2 regions of the Clostridium sp. CM027 genome follow, and region 2 is predicted to be linked to the other one. Evidence: predicted binding sites of a transcription regulator. Region 2 holds the regulator's gene; the other holds the start of a gene.
What was found. Region 2 encodes LexA, which represses DNA repair genes until DNA is damaged. Its sites were predicted from a motif close to CNAACANNTGTTNG; they were not measured.
Positions count from the first base shown of each region.

Region 1: the regulator LexA is predicted to act here: its motif matches at 6,692-6,705, upstream of KTC92_RS06565 (DNA polymerase IV).

Region 1 is NZ_CP077725.1:1,363,541-1,371,893, reverse strand. Features, by position in the region: gene KTC92_RS06600 (sensor histidine kinase) at 1-533, shown strand, start outside; gene KTC92_RS06595 (phospholipase C) at 770-1,963, shown strand; gene KTC92_RS06590 (pentapeptide repeat-containing protein) at 2,092-2,745, opposite strand; gene KTC92_RS06585 (ATP-binding cassette domain-containing protein) at 3,197-4,111, shown strand; gene KTC92_RS06580 (ABC transporter permease) at 4,119-4,955, shown strand; gene KTC92_RS06575 (hypothetical protein) at 5,270-5,710, opposite strand; gene KTC92_RS06570 (DUF523 domain-containing protein) at 5,990-6,406, opposite strand; gene KTC92_RS06565 (DNA polymerase IV) at 6,751-8,007, shown strand; gene KTC92_RS06560 (hypothetical protein) at 8,023-8,286, shown strand.
Region 2 is NZ_CP077725.1:766,395-774,747, forward strand. Features, by position in the region: gene KTC92_RS03780 (GNAT family N-acetyltransferase) at 1-404, shown strand, start outside; gene KTC92_RS03785 (hypothetical protein) at 1,215-2,306, shown strand; gene KTC92_RS03790 (DUF378 domain-containing protein) at 2,530-2,736, opposite strand; gene purB (adenylosuccinate lyase) at 2,984-4,414, shown strand; gene KTC92_RS03800 (tyrosine recombinase XerC) at 4,797-5,795, shown strand; gene KTC92_RS03805 (hypothetical protein) at 5,864-6,373, opposite strand; gene lexA (transcriptional repressor LexA) at 6,557-7,165, shown strand; gene KTC92_RS03815 (methionine gamma-lyase family protein) at 7,272-8,353, opposite strand, start outside.

The DNA of each region.
Region 1 (8,353 bases), 600 kb from region 2:
TCAGTTGTATCTACGGGCTTTTAAAGACAGGAGAAATAAATGTCGCAAAAGAATATTCTGAAAAACTAGCAAATCAAACATCAGAAATTAATACTATTCTAAATATAGATATTCCTATTATTGCAGCGCTGTTAAATTTCAAGTTATCTATCGCAAAAGAAAGAAAAATTGAATTGTATATAGAGATAAATTTACCTAAAAGTATTAAAATAGATCCTGTGAATATCTCTATACTTTTAGGAAATGCACTAGATAATGCCATAGAAGCTTGTGAAAATATAGCAAATGGAAATAAGTTTATTCGAATCAAAATGTATATAGAAAAAGTACATCTAATCATTAAAATTACCAATAGCACAAACAAAGCAACACAGGAGGGGACAGGGGAACATAAAACAACACATCCCGATAAGGAAAACCATGGGTTCGGACTTGAAAATATAAATTACATAGTAAACAAATATGATGGTTTAATACAAATAGAAGAAGAAGAAAATTTATTTATACTGAATATTGCCCTATTAATAAAATGACAGACAGATTACCCATAAATTTACAAAGAAATATTCGATTATGACATTTCAACAACCAATCATGCAAACTCTATTTAAACCTTTACATAAATATGTATAATTGTAATAAAAGAGGCAATATTTAATTTCAAATCAAACAATTTATTAAACTTTCCAAAAGAAAATATGTAAATCAAAGATAATTTAGTAGATTTACTTATAAAAATAATGAAAGTAGAAAAGGGGGAAATGTAATTATGAAGAAAACAAAACCTTTGATTATATTAATCTTTACAGTTGCAACATTTTTTATGACAGGTACAGCTTACGGTTGGAATGGTAATAAGGATGGAACAGGAACTCATGCAGTGATTACGGATCAAGCAATGGAAATGTTAAATAACGACTTAGATCCAGGTGAACCACAGAAAGTAAAAGAAAATGTAGAACTTTTAAATCAATATATTAATGACTTGAAAGTTGGGTCTACTTACCCAGATTTTGATCCAAATGGATATGATTTGTATCAAGACCACTTCTGGGATCCAGATACAGGATATAATTTTACTCATACGGCGCCATGGTATACTAGTTATACGGTTACAGAAACAGCAGACAGTCAAAGTAGAAAATTTTCAGCATTGGCTTTAAATGAATGGAAAAAGGGGAATTACCAAAATGCTTCAAATCTACTTGGACAAGCTATTCACTACTTAGAAGATATCAACTGCCCTTATCATGCTGCGAATATAACGGCGGTAGATAGCGCAGGACATGTCAAATATGAGACATATGCTGATAATAACATAGGGAAATACCTTCTTAATACAATGAATGGAACAACTAAGGAGCCAGTATATGCAAACGTTATTACAACGGCTGATTTTTCAAATTGGATTACAAAAAACAATACTTACTGGGGAAAGCTTTCAAAATCATTATATTTTTCAAAATCTACTATGTCTAACTCATATGCAGATTGGGATTATTCGCTAGGAGAAGCACTACCAAATTCTCAAAAAAGTATAGCAATGTTCCTATATAGGTTTATAAATGAAGCGGCGAATACTGTACCAGCAGCATCACTTAACTTTAATCAATTACAAGTTGTTATTAAAACAGCAGACTTTGATTATGCAAGTACAGACGATTATGTTTACTTTGGCATTGAAACACAGGATGGGCAAAAATTTGAATTGCCCTTGGACAATCCGGGGAATGATTTTAAAAGAAATCAAACAGACAGCTATAATTTGACTTTACCTAAAACTATTAATGCAGATACTATTACAAATACATGGTTAAGAAAAGCTATATATACCGCTCCGGGAGATGATTGGAAGCCTGAAAATATAAAGGTAATCATTTGCGGAGAGGTAAGACAAGATTTAAATATTACTCCAGTGTTAAGCGGAAATGTTAAATATACGATGCCTTTTAGTTTGAAATAAGAGTGATAGAAATGCTATGTATTTAGTATTTTATAAAAGTTGAAAATAATTTTTTCAAAAAAACATCATATAAAAGGGATTTCTAAATATGGAAATCCCTTTTGCATGCACTCGATAAATAAAGGTGATTATTTAACAATGAGACCTAGTATGCTCGATATAGAAACGGCTTGCATAGTGGTAACTATTGCGCCCTTAACATCAGCAATGTTTACTCCTATACCTTCAAGATTGCAACTGGTAAAATCTATTCCTTTAAGACTTGTAAAATTAAATTGAGCCTGGAGTAGATTAGACTCTTGAAATTCAACTTTTAAAAATTTTGAATTTTGAAAATCGGAAGAGCGTAATTGACATTGAAGGAAGGCGACTTGTTTACAATTAGAATAACTAAAAAAAGCAAATTGACCGTTACAATTTTCAAAAATCACATTTCTCAAGGTAGCTTCATTTAAATTAATACCAATAATCTTACAATTTACAAATTCTACTCTATGTAACGAAGCCTCATTAAAATCTACATTTGATAAATCACAATTTTCAAATCTCACATCCATAAGTTCTATACGTCTAAAAGCTATTTTATTAAAAATAACTTTTTTAAATATAACTTGTTTAAAATTTACCATGTCTGCTTTATGGTTTTCTAAAGAGCAATCACTAATTTTTCCATAAGAAAATATAGCTTCATCCACTATGTTTTCTTTAGATAACTCTAGGATATCTAAATCGCTATCAAAGGTAGGTCTTAAAATCTTCGTTTTTAGTTTAGTGTTTTCCATGTGTATTACCTCCAATTTAATCTAAAAACAAATAACCCTACGTAAGGGTATGCTCTAAACGAACATTTCATTTATTCTTTCTCTATAATTATAACATTTTTTCACTAAATAAAAAATTAAAGGACTGTCTTTTGTAGGGCAAAATTTTGGAGCAGAAAAGTGGGATAGAATTTATAGGAGATTTTAGAGGTTGAATAATATAGTGTCTATGATATACTTTAAGAGTAAAAATTATTTATGTTTTAAAAATATGAGGTGAGTGAATATGATATATCCACATGGAAATATGTAAGGGCCATACGTCTTATAAAATAAGTTGTATTTAGGCGAATTATCGGTATAATTTCACATAGGAAAGCAGATCATGTAAGCGAAGCAAATTTCGCTTCGAGCATTGTGTATCTGCTCGTTATGTTAGCGTTGTAATTATTCAGTTGATAGGAGTGATACCATGAGAAACATAATAGAAGTTAAGGATTTTGTAAAGAAATATGATAAATTCACAGCAGTCGACAATGTTTCATTCGAGGTAGAAGAGGGAAGCATTTTTGCGTTTTTAGGTCCAAATGGAGCAGGTAAAAGCACAACCATCAATACTCTGTGTACCATATTTGATAAGACATCAGGAACCCTGACTATTGACGGAAAAGACGTTTCGCATGAAAAGGATGATGTTAGAAGTGTTATTGGGGTTGTTTTTCAGGAAACGACATTGGATAATAAAATGACCGTTCTTGAAAATTTAATTATGCATTGTCATTTTTATGGTATACCCAAAAGTGAAGTCACAGAGCGTATCCAATTTGTTTTAAATTTAGTGGATTTACTGGAGTGGAAAAAAGCAATGGTAAGCAGTCTGTCCGGCGGGATGAAACGTCGTGTGGAAATAGCCAGATCGCTACTACACTACCCAAAAGTATTGTTCTTAGATGAACCAACCACAGGTCTTGACCCTCAAACAAGGGCTCATATATGGAATTATATTGTAAAGCTTCAAAAGGAGAAGAATATTACTATTTTTTTAACTACGCATTACATGGATGAGGCCGAAATTTGCAGCAAAGTTGCCATTATGGATGGTGGTAAAATAGTTGCAATGGACACTCCGTATCGTTTGAAACAGCAATATACAAAGGATAAAGCAAATATTACAACTAGTGACGAGCAAGGTCTTGAGGCACTGCTAGACACTGCGGGGTTTAAATACATGAAAAAAACTGGTTATTATTCGATTGAAGTTAATAGTATACCCAAATTGATGGAGTTATTAAGTCAGCAGAAAGAGTCGATAACGGATTTGGAAATTAAAAAAGGCACATTGAATGATGTATTCTTAGAAATTACCGGAAAAGATATAAGGAAGTGAGAAATTTATGGATATTATATTAGCTTTATGGTTTAGAAACATTAAAATTTTTGTTCGCAATCGTGTTCAGCTTGTTTTCACGATTATCATGCCATTCTTCTTTTTATATGTGTTTAGTTCGATATTTAAAAATGACAATATTCAAAATCCAGTAAACTATATGCTCGCAGGTATTGTAATAACGACCGTCTTTCAAACTTCCCTTACTATTGCGACCAGTACAATTGAAGATATTGTTTCGGGATTTATGAAGGAGGTGCTAGTAAGTCCTGTTAAAAGAATTCAGATTGCCGCCGGTCAGCTATTATCAGCAGCAACAATAGCAACCATGCAGGGTATTATTATTCTAATGATTGGTTATTTTATAGGGCTTAAATTCACATCCTGGATAACACCATTTGCGGTAATCTGCGTGATGATTGTTGTTGGACTTGTGTTTTCGGGGTTAGGATTGTTTTTAGCAGCTCTGGTTAAAAATTCACAAACTTTTCAAATTGTAATAACGGCGATAACAATGCCGATGACATTCCTTTGTGGCGCATATATTCCGCTTTCAATGTTACCAAAAACAATGCAATATGTTGCTTATCTCAATCCAATGACATATACAACAGCATTTTTTAGAACTATAATACTGGAAAAGACGTCTTTAACAACCGATCAAATGGTTGCGGAACAGCTTGCTTTTAAAATAGGGGATTTTGTAATTACGCCTCTTATTAGCATGGCGATTGTAATCATTTTTGGGATCGTGTTTTTACTATTATCAACCTATGTTTTCTCAAGGGTGGATTTTTCAACAATTAATCGCTCAAAAAGTAAAGAGGCTGATATATGGAGTTAGTAATAATATGAGCAATGAGTATTAGCTAAGCAAAGTAATAAAGATAAACCTATATGTTCTGATATGACTGACGCTGATAAAAAGGCGTTAGTTTTTATTATTTAAGGTATAAATTCCTCCCCCAATTGCTAGAATAGTAAAAATTGCTCCTACTATATTATATAACATAAATTTGTAACCCTACTTTCTTCATAATAGATTAGAGTTGCGACTTAATCCGTAGAAAAATTATACCATTAAAGTATTAAACTCCAATCTATCCTTTGCTTTTATATTAAATATGCCTTGACCTTCTGATATTAAATAATTAGTACTTAAACTCCGCTCTGTTCAACTTCACATTTCAATGGTACATATTTCTCAAAAGGTATTTTAAAATTATCCATATTTTCAACTTTGTTAAAAAATTCTTCTACAGAGTTGCAGTCGTATTCCCATAAATTTGTATCTAACCCTTGTAATTTAGCATTGGGTTTAAAGTATATTGTAAGTCTTAATTGCTCCATACCGTTATATTCTCCATCATCTAACTCAAAAGTAAATTGTCTAACAAACTCCGAATAAAATAAGGCTTCACCTTTAACTTCTTCTACTCCACATTGAAACAACAGACCATCATCAGCACAATCAACTTTGATACTAAAAAACTTTTTAAAAATTTCCAATGCCAATTTAGAATTTGGATTATTAAAATCAAAATTTGATTCACTTAACATATTAATTAATACTTCTTTGGATTCATTAGCATTTATCATTTTACCCTCCATTAAAATCTTATTTGGTACATAATTTTTTATTAATCTGACGCAACTCATAGGAATATTGTACCATTGAGTTATGCAAGTTGTCACAAATACCCTATTTTTATAAACACTAGCTATATTTCGGCATAATTTTTAATTTATGTATGTTATAATGCGAATGCAACATATCCAATAGGGGGAATATTAAATGAATAAAAACAAATTGTTAGCTAAGGTTGTGCTCATAACCTGTATCATTTCGATAAGTAGTAACTTACGAATTGAGTAAACTTAAAAATTTTCGGAGTCTACTACCCTAATACCTTTTTCAATGATGGCTTCAGTAAATAAACCATGCCCCTCAATTAAAGTACCACTAAAAGACCCATCATAGATAGTATTTACACCACAAGTAGGACTTCTTGACTGTAATATTGCTAAATCTATCTTTTGTCCCTTAATTTTCTCCATTGCAAGTTCTACTCCTTTGCGATATTCTGCATCTACATTCTCACCATTCTCAGACATTACAATGCCGTTTACTATCTCAGCACATGCCCTTGGGCATTTCATACCTGTCAGCAGTTCAGGACATATTTCAATCACAGTATGTCTTTGTATAAATTCAACTACACTTCTATTCAAATTATTTCCGCCATTATATTTGCAGTTTTGGCCTATTACACAGGCACTTACTAAAATATTCATGTACATCTCTCCCAACAATTCGGATTTATCCACGCGTTATATAAATAATGTTTACTTCACAATAATCGACTGTTGCGACAAATACAATTATTTAATTATACTATTATTACCGTAAATTGGATATTAAAAAGAATGTATGATTTTAACCAAATATTAAATGGTTACATAAAAACTTGAGATTATAAAAATAATCTGAAATTTTCATTAACTACGAAATAATATTTTTGCGTATGCTACCCCAAATTTGCTTTTAAAAAGTAAGCAAGTAGTATATAATAAATATAACGAACTGATGTTCTAATATGAGTAAATTAAGATTAATAAAAAGGAAGATGATTTATACTATGAGTAAATTAATATTTCATATTGACGCAAATAGTGCCTATCTCTCATGGGAAGCTGCGTATAGACTTCAACAAGGTGAGCAGTTAGATCTTAGAACAGTACCATCTGTAGTAGGCGGAGATGAAGAAAGCAGGCATGGAATTGTTTTAACTAAATCAATGCCTGCTAAAAAATTTGATATTCACACAGGCGAGACTTTATATAGTGCTAGGGCTAAGTGTCCTGGAATAATAATTGTACCTCCAAGATATTCATTATATATGAAATGTAGCGAGGCTATGCATCAAATATTTTTAGAATACACTCCAATTATTCAGCGTTTTTCAGTTGATGAAAGTTTTTTGGATTTTTCTAATATGGAACATTTATATCCTGACTATTTGAAACTCGCTGAAACTATAAAAGAGAGGATAAAGAATGAGCTTGGGTTTACAGTGAACATAGGGATATCAAATAACAAACTGCTTGCAAAGGTAGCTTCAGATTTTAAGAAGCCAGATAGAATTCACACACTTTTCCAAAATGAAATAAAAGATAAAATGTGGCCATTACCTGTTGAAGATTTATTTATGGTAGGTAGAGCGACAGCACCTAAATTGCACAATTTAAATATTAATACTATTGGGGAATTAGCAAATTATAATTTAGATATTTTAAAGAATAAATTAAAGAGTCACGGTCAAGTTATTTGGAATTACGCCAATGGCATCGAGTTTTCAGAAGTCCGCAAGAGCAATTATATTAAAGTGAAGGGTATAGGCAATTCTACAACAATAGCCTTTGATGTGGAAGATAAAGACACGGCTCATAAAGTATTACTATCCTTGTGTGAAACAGTTTCCATGCGTTTAAGAGATTCACACAATTGTTGTACTGTGATAAGTATAAGCGTCAGGGGTAGCGACTTAATATTTTATTCTCGTCAAAAGAAAGTAGATGTAGCAACTGACTCTACTCGCAAAATATATGAAATAGCATGCTATTTATTTGATAATGTTTGGAAAGGTAATCCAATAAGACACTTGGGGATACATATCACAGACTTTTGTAGTAATGAGCTTTATCAGTGTTCGTTACTAGATAGTTTTGATTATGAAAAAGATAAAAAGATAAATGATACCGTTGATAAAATAAGATTAAAATATGGGCCAAAAGCTGTAGTTCGGTCTTGTTTTCTTCATTCAGGATTAAATAGTATGTGTGGTGGAATGGCAGATGGTGAGGAAGATTATCCATTAATGAGCGCAATACTTTGAGGAGGTTTATAATAAATGAAGGTTTTAGCATTACCTGTAGAAATGGTTTCATACACGGATAATAAAGGCGATATAAAGCCTATAAGGTTTAGAATGCAAGTAGGCGATGAACCTATGCAAGTTATAAAAATAGATAAGGTTATAGTAAAAGATACTGAGAAATTGGCAGGTAATATTATGATTATTTATAAGTGTCAGAGTGTAATTGACGGAGCTGAAAAGTTATATGAGCTAAAGTATGAGATGGGTACTTGTAGGTGGATATTATTTAAAATTTAGATGTCAGACTATCAATTACTGAAATAATATAGCCTGTACACATTTTATATTTTATTAGTTTCTCATA
Region 2 (8,353 bases):
ACAGAAAACAATGGTATGAAAAAAAGAAGAAAGAGGGGTATCCAATATTAGTAGTTGAAGAAAATAATAAGGTTATCGGATTTGCTACATTTGGGCCATTCAGAGCATGGCCTGCATATAAATATACTATTGAACACTCTATTTATGTTAATGGTAACTGTAGAAACAAAGGCATAGGAACACTACTAGCTAAAGAACTAATAAGATTTTCCAATGAAAGAGGATTTGCAACCATGGTGGCGGCAATTGATGAATCAAATGAAAAAAGTATCAAATTGCACGAAAAATTGGGGTTCGAGTATTCAGGTAAGATAAATAAAGCTGGATTTAAATTTGGGAAGTGGCTCAATCTTGTTTTTTATCAATTAGAGCTTAAAGGCCCTGAAAACCCAATAGATGGTTAGTGTGTAAGTTATAATAATTATAAAATACATAGAGAGTAGGAAATAGAATGGCTGCAATGATATGATAGCAATTTATTGTAATAATTGGAGTAGTAATTCTAGTGCCTAACTAATCAAAAATTCATTTAGACAAAGCATCTATATTAATTTATACATGCTTTTTTTTGTTAATAAAAAAATTTCAAGTAAAACTTGATTAGTTTAATCACATATATCTCGCAAAATATAATATTCTCTTTATTGAAGAAACTCAAAATGGGAACAAGAGAATACTAACAATGGAACAAATTTAATCAAACAAATAAATAAGGCATCAAAAATAATTATTAACAAAATTATTTTCCAACTACAACTTAAAATATCCTTTGTTGAGACATACTTGTATGTTATTTAAATCAGCAAGTAGAAAAAAGCAATTAATGTTACTATACGGGTTAGCGTCAACATCATAATGAAGTATTTTATGATGTTAAATTTTTATTAATGATACCACATTTGGGGAATTTGATTTGCTATCATTCGATATATGGAATATAATGAAACAAGTATTTTAACGATACTTCATTATATTTCTAGGGGGACTACAAAGAGAAAATTTCAGTGTAGTGAGCAATCAAAAGGGAGGCGTTGGCAAGACCATGTCTACATTAAGATGCGTAGCTACTATTACTTAGGCTCTTGTATAAATCTTCTCAATTCAATTTTTAAGTTTGTCACAAGTATCCATCTACTTTATAATTTACTGAAAGTGAATTATATAATTATGTAGCTGGAAAAACAGTAAAAAATAAGGGAGCGAAAATTAATTTTATGAATATTATTAAAACTGCAATTATAACTATAATAATATCATTTATATCTGGATTACTATTAGATTATTATAGAAATTTAGGACCTAGAATATTATGTAATGTACGAAATGGTAAACCTATAAAAACGGATGGCAAAGAACATTGCACATACATTATTACTGTTAAGAACCCATCAAATAAAACAATTCATGAGTTAACTATAAATATACAGGGTTCACAGACTAACTTAAAGAGTGCGGGTGCCACAATAACAAAAGGTTTAAAATTTGATTCTTCAATAAAGGATAACATTTTAGAGGTTTATATCCCTTTTATAAGTAAGGGTGATGAGTTTTCAGTTACAGTATATGTAGAAAAACAATCTAATTACAATAATAAGCCTATTATTGTAATCAGATCACCTGAAAATTTTAAGGAGATAGACTCTGTAGAACAAAAGGGAATACTATCATTTTTGTTTAATATACCTAAAAATGTAAAACAGGTAATCCTTAAGGCAGTGAGAAAGAACGAAGCAATAGTTCCTAATGAAAAAGAAGATTTTACAGCGGTTATGAATAAGGTAACAGGCGCTGAACAAACAATAAATAAAGAAAATAGGGAAGCGCTCTCTAGAAATAAGAAAACTAGTAAGAATAAAAAGGCAATGATAATTATCGCAACAATTATTTTAGTTATAATTGTTGGGGGTTTAGGAAGATTTTATTTTAAAGGGACATCTCCTAATGTAAAAACTCCCGTTCCCAAACTATCCACAGATGAAAAAAAATCAACTGGAACTCCAGATAAAAAAGGATCAACTGGAACTCCAGATGAAAAAGAATCACCTGTAACTCCAGATAAAAAAGAATCACCTGGAACTCCAGATGAAAAAGAATCACCTGTAACTCCAGATGAAAAAGAGTCAACTGGAACTCCAGATAAAAAAGAACCAACTGTAACTCCAGATGAAAAAGAACCAACTGTAACTCCAGATGAAAAAGAACCCACTGTAACTCCAGACGAAAAAGAACCAACTGTAACTCCAGATGAAAAAGAACCAACTGTAACTCCAGACGAAAAACAATCAACTGTAACTCCAAGTAACTAGTTAGCTAGGATGTGATAATGGAAAAAATCGATATATCAGAAATTAAAATAAAAGTATTGGAACGTAGGCCAGTATAACTTAGCAATTGTGAACTGAGCCCAATTAAGAGGGCCTAGAAACCCAATAGATGATTTAATATAATCAAAAATACTCCATAATAATTTACGGAGTATTTTTCTATTAATATTACACTATTTAAGATAATATTAATAGAAAAGAGGATCTAATTTTTTTTATTTCTCGCTATGAAAACAATAATATTCACAGCAGATAATCCTACTAAAATGTATATTGCTCTAGCAAGGAAGGGAACAAATCCAAAGATAAGACTAACTAAGTTAACATTTAACAATCCTAAAAGTCCCCAATTTAAAGCACCAATCAATACAAACACGAATGAAAGTTTGTCGATAATACTAAGCTTATACATAATTACCCCCAGACTAATATAATTATTCTATTTGTATAAATTATATTATAAATATAATATTTTAGAACTGTTTAATAATTTCTTTAAAGCGTATATAATGTTATGGTATATAAATTTATATACTAAAAAATAATTTGGAAAGTACAAATTAAGTATACGAACATTTTCATTACTTTTAGCACTATTGTATGTTATAATATGAATGAAACTTGTTTTATATTTAAAATTGTACGTATGGAGGCAGAATATGAGAAATTCTTATAATACACCATTAAATAGTAGATATGCATCAAAAGAGATGAGTTATTTATTTTCAGATGATATGAAGTTTAGAACATGGAGAAAGCTTTGGGTTGCACTAGCTGAAGGTGAAAGGATATTAGGAATCAATATTACAGAATCTCAAATTGAAGAGCTTAAATCCTATGTAGATAATGTGAATTACGAAGTGGCTGAAAATAAAGAAAAAGAAATACGACATGACGTAATGAGCCATGTATATGCATATGGGGTTCAATGTCCTAATGCGAAGGGTATTATTCATTTAGGGGCTACTAGCTGCTATGTAGGCGATAATACAGACTTAATAGTCATGAAAAAGGCTTTACTATTAATTAAGAAAAAATTAATTAATGTAATTAGTAAATCTTCAGAATTTGCATTAAAGTATAAAGATGTTCCTACACTAGGTTTTACCCATTTACAGCCAGCTCAATTAACTACTGTAGGTAAAAGGGCAACCCTATGGATTCAAGAATTAATAATGGATCTAGAAAATTTAGACTTTGTAATAGATAGAATAAAGTTACTAGGGGTTAAAGGAACAACTGGAACCCAAGCGAGCTTTATGAATCTATTCGAAAATGATGAGAAAAAAGTAAAAGACTTAGATAAATATGTAGCGAATAAAATGGGCTTTGAAGATACATATCCCGTTACTGGTCAAACTTATTCTAGAAAAGTAGACTCTATAGTATTAAATACTTTATCAGAAATAGCTCAAAGTGCATATAAATTCAGTAATGATTTAAGGATACTTCAAAGCATGAAAGAAGTGGAAGAGCCTTTTGAAAAAAATCAAATTGGATCCTCTGCAATGGCATACAAAAGAAACCCTATGCGTTCTGAGCGAATTAGCTCTTTATCAAGATATATTATAGTGAATTCATTAAATCCTGCTATAACAGCTGCAACACAATGGTTTGAAAGAACATTAGATGATTCAGCTAATAAGAGAATATCCGTAGCTGAAGCTTTCTTAGCACTTGATGGAGTATTAAATTTGTATATGAATATAGCTGGAAATATGGTAGTATATGAAAAAGTAATTACTGCTCATGTAAACCACGAGCTTCCATTTATGGCTACAGAAAATATCCTTATGGAAGCTGTTAAAAGGGGCGGGGACAGACAAGAACTTCATGAGAACATTAGAGTTCATTCTATGGCTGCAGCAAAACGCGTTAAAGAAGAAGGCTTAAATAATGATCTTATAGAAAGAATAATAAATGATGATAGTTTTAGGATGTCAAAAGAAGAGATATTTGCTGTAATTGACCCGATTAAATTTGTAGGTAGAGCTCCAAGTCAAGTAATAGAATTTATAGATGAATATGTAAAACCAATAATCGAGGCCAATAAAGATGCATTAGGAGTAGAAACTTCTATAAACGTATAATCCTTAGTATTGGATAGAAATTATACTATAAAAAGCTATCAGTGATGCAAACAAAACTGATAGCTTTTTTAGTTTAACGACATTTTAGAAGGAAAGTCTCCCAATTCTATAAGTAAGAGTTACATAACCTAACAAATAGAAAATTTCAGTGGTAGTATAAATCTCCTTTTGAAGTCGGTAATATTGTAGCTCCACAGGCCATGATTTCACTATAACTTTCGAAGAATAAAATTCAAATTGCATGTGGAAATAATAAAAATAATAAAAACATTTGTTTATTTTTATTATTTTAGAAAAATCAGGATTTTGCTCCCCCTCTTGTAGTATAATAATGTCGTGAAATGTAAGTTTCACGACATTATAATGATTTTTGGAGGTACTTATGAAATCGAATATAAATACTATTTATAACAATGAACTCCCACCGTTTCTAAATGATTATCTGAATTATTTATCTACTATTAAAGGATGTTCTAGTTCTACTGTTGTTGCTTATACTGCTGATTTATCATTGCTATTAAAGTTCTTAAAAATATACAAAGGTCTAGTCTCTTCAGAAAATGCTCTGCCTCTTGAGAACATTATAATTAGTGACCTAACTTTAGATACATTAAAAACTCTTACATTGCAGGATTTATATGCCTATATCTCCTATCTTGGGAAATATAGGGCTAATGGTAACTACGCTAAAGCAAGAAAAATTGCATCTATAAAGTCCCTATTCAAGTATTTAACCACTAAGGCTAAAGTGCTAACTATAGACCCGACAATAGATTTAGAGTCACCAAAACTTGGTAAAAGAAGTCCTGTTTTTTTAACATTAAGTGAAAGTAAGGCACTACTAGACGCTACAAGCTCTAGAGATAAGCATTCTATTCGCGACCATAGTATTATTACATTATTCTTAAATTGTGGTATCAGGCTGTCAGAACTTTGTAGTATAAACATATCCGATTTTAAAGATGATACATTATCTATTATTGGGAAAGGAAATAAAGAACGAACCATTTATTTGAATAAAGCTTCATTGAAATCAATTTATAAATATTTGCCTATTAGAAATATGAACATAGATAAAATTCATTCTGAAGATAAGGATGCCCTTTTTATAAGTGGTAAATATGGAAGAATTAATAAACGCACTGTGGAGAGAATTGTAAAAAAATATATAGGTAATGCTGGACTTAATAAAGATAAGTATACTCCTCATAAATTAAGGCATACATCTGCTACTCTTATGTATAAATATGGAAATGTAGACATTAGAAGTCTACAAGAAATATTAGGCCATGAAAATATATCTACCACCCAAATATATACTCATGTAGATAATGATAAATTAAGAAATGCGGTTAAGTCAAATCCACTTTCTGATGAATAAAAAAAAGTATATATTACGCGTATTGCAATACGGTTAATGCATTATGCGTAATATATACTTTCTAATACTTATATTTTTTTTAGTCTTATAAGTCCAGGAAATTCTTCTTGAAGTAATCCTGAGTTATCATCTTCATTTTCAAGTAGCTCTTTTGCCCCGTCTATGTCATCTATAAATTCCCAAACCTCATTGTTTTCAGGTATGAACTCATCTTTATGTAGTTTTAAAAATTCATCGCTGGCTACCACTGAGTCATAATCTTCAAGTTTTGGTAGTTCATCATTTTCATTTTCATCATTATCTACTTCTTCCGCTAAATTAATTTCAGACCTGTCACAAATATTTTCGTCTACCTCTTCTACCCCTTCAATCTCATTATCCTCAAAAACTTCATCAATTTTTATAGCTTTTACATCGTAACCTTCCATTTCTAAGCATTTACCGCAATTATTACATTTCTTATTTGAATTTAATTCACAGACTTCACATTCTCCACAACTATTACAAATTTTCTTATTATTAAATATACAATTTTTAGACATACAACACTCCAATCTATTTATTTCAAATACTTTCATAATAGACTATTATAGCAAATATATTTTCAATAATCAAACACTAACACCCCTTAATAATGACTTATGTATTCATACATAATAATATATAATTTTTTATTTTTATTAATAACTATAAAACAGAACGTAAGTTTGATGTTATTACATTTATATGGTATAATTATACTATGAATGGGAGGCGTTTACATGTTAACTGAAAAAAAAGATAAGCAAAGTGAAATATATAACTTTATAAAGAAACAGGTACAACTAAAAGGATATCCACCTTCAGTCAGAGAAATATGTGATGGCGTAGGATTAAGATCTACTTCGACTGTTCATGGGCATTTAGCAAGACTAGAAAAAAAAGGATTTATCCGTAGAGACCCTACCAAGCCTCGTGCAATTGAATTAATAAAGGATTCTGTCATAAGAAAAGAACTTATAGATATACCTATTATAGGGAAAATCACTGCTGGCAAACCAATACTCGCAGTTGAAAATGTTGAAGATACATTTACACTTCCTTTAAATTTCACTAAAACCAATAATGAACTATTTATGCTTAAAGTTTCTGGTAGCAGCATGATTGAAGCAGGAATATTGGATAAAGACCTTGCTATAATTGAGAAAATCAATACCGCTAAAAATGGCGATATAGTTGTAGCTCTTATTGATAATGAAGCAACTATTAAAAGATTTTTCAAGGAAAAAGATCATATAAGGCTTCAGCCTGAAAATTCAACTATGTCCCCTATCATAGTTGATGACTGTGTAATTTTAGGTGTACTTGTTGGTATTTACAGAAAGTATTAAATATCCACCTTTAAAGATTTTATGTAACAAAAAAGTCCTGCAATGAATATATCAATTGCAGGATTTTTTTATTCTATTATTAAGTCATAAATATTTACTTTCTAGTTCAAATAACTCTTGAAAGTGCTATTAGTATTCCAATTTTAGCATGATCAAACGTTAATCCACCCTGTAAATATGCTATATAAGGCTCTCTTATTGGAGCGTCTGCAGATAATTCTATAGATGCTCCCTGAATAAATGCACCTGCTGCCATTATAACCTTATCTTCATATCCTGGCATGTCCCACGGTTCACATTGAACAAAAGAATCAATGGGAGACCCCTCTTGTATACCCCTACAGAAATTAATTAACTTTTCCTTATCATTAAATTTAATTGCTTGAATTATATCACTTCTTTTATCAGTATACTTAGGAAGAACTTCAAAACCTGCAAGTTCCATAATTCTTGCACAGAAAATAGCGCCCTTCAATGCTTCCATAGCTATATGTGGTGCTATGAATAGTCCTTGATATAAAGAACGCATAACTCCAAACGTAGAACCACATTCCCCTCCTATTCCAGGAGTTGTTAGTCTGTAAGAAGCTTGTCGTACATATTCTTCTTTACCTGCAATATATCCACCTGTAGGTGCAATTCCACCACCAATATTTTTTATGAGGGATCCAGCAACTATATCTGCTCCTACATCTGTAGGCTCCGTAACATCAATAAATTCACCATAACAATTATCTACAAAACAAATAACCTTTGGATTTATAGCTTTTGCAGCGCTTATAATATCATCTATTTCAGAAATTAATAATGCTTTTCTCCAGCCATATCCAGTAGATCTTTGAATATGAATTAGCTTTATTGACTTATCTTCAATCAGTGTCTTTTTCATTAAATCAATATCAACTTTAGAGTTATCGTTTAATTCTAATTGTTTATATTTTACACCATAATCTTTTAATGAGCCTATATCCTCCTTAGCATTTATACCTATTATATTAAGAAGTGTATCATAAGGTGTTCCGCATACCGATATCATGGTATCATTAGGTCTTAAATTACCAAATAAGGACGCTCCAATTGCATGTGTTCCATTTACGAAATGCGGCCGAACGAGTGCACTCTCACAATTGAAAATTCTTGCATATACTTTATCTAATGAATCTCTCCCAATATCGCCATAACCGTATC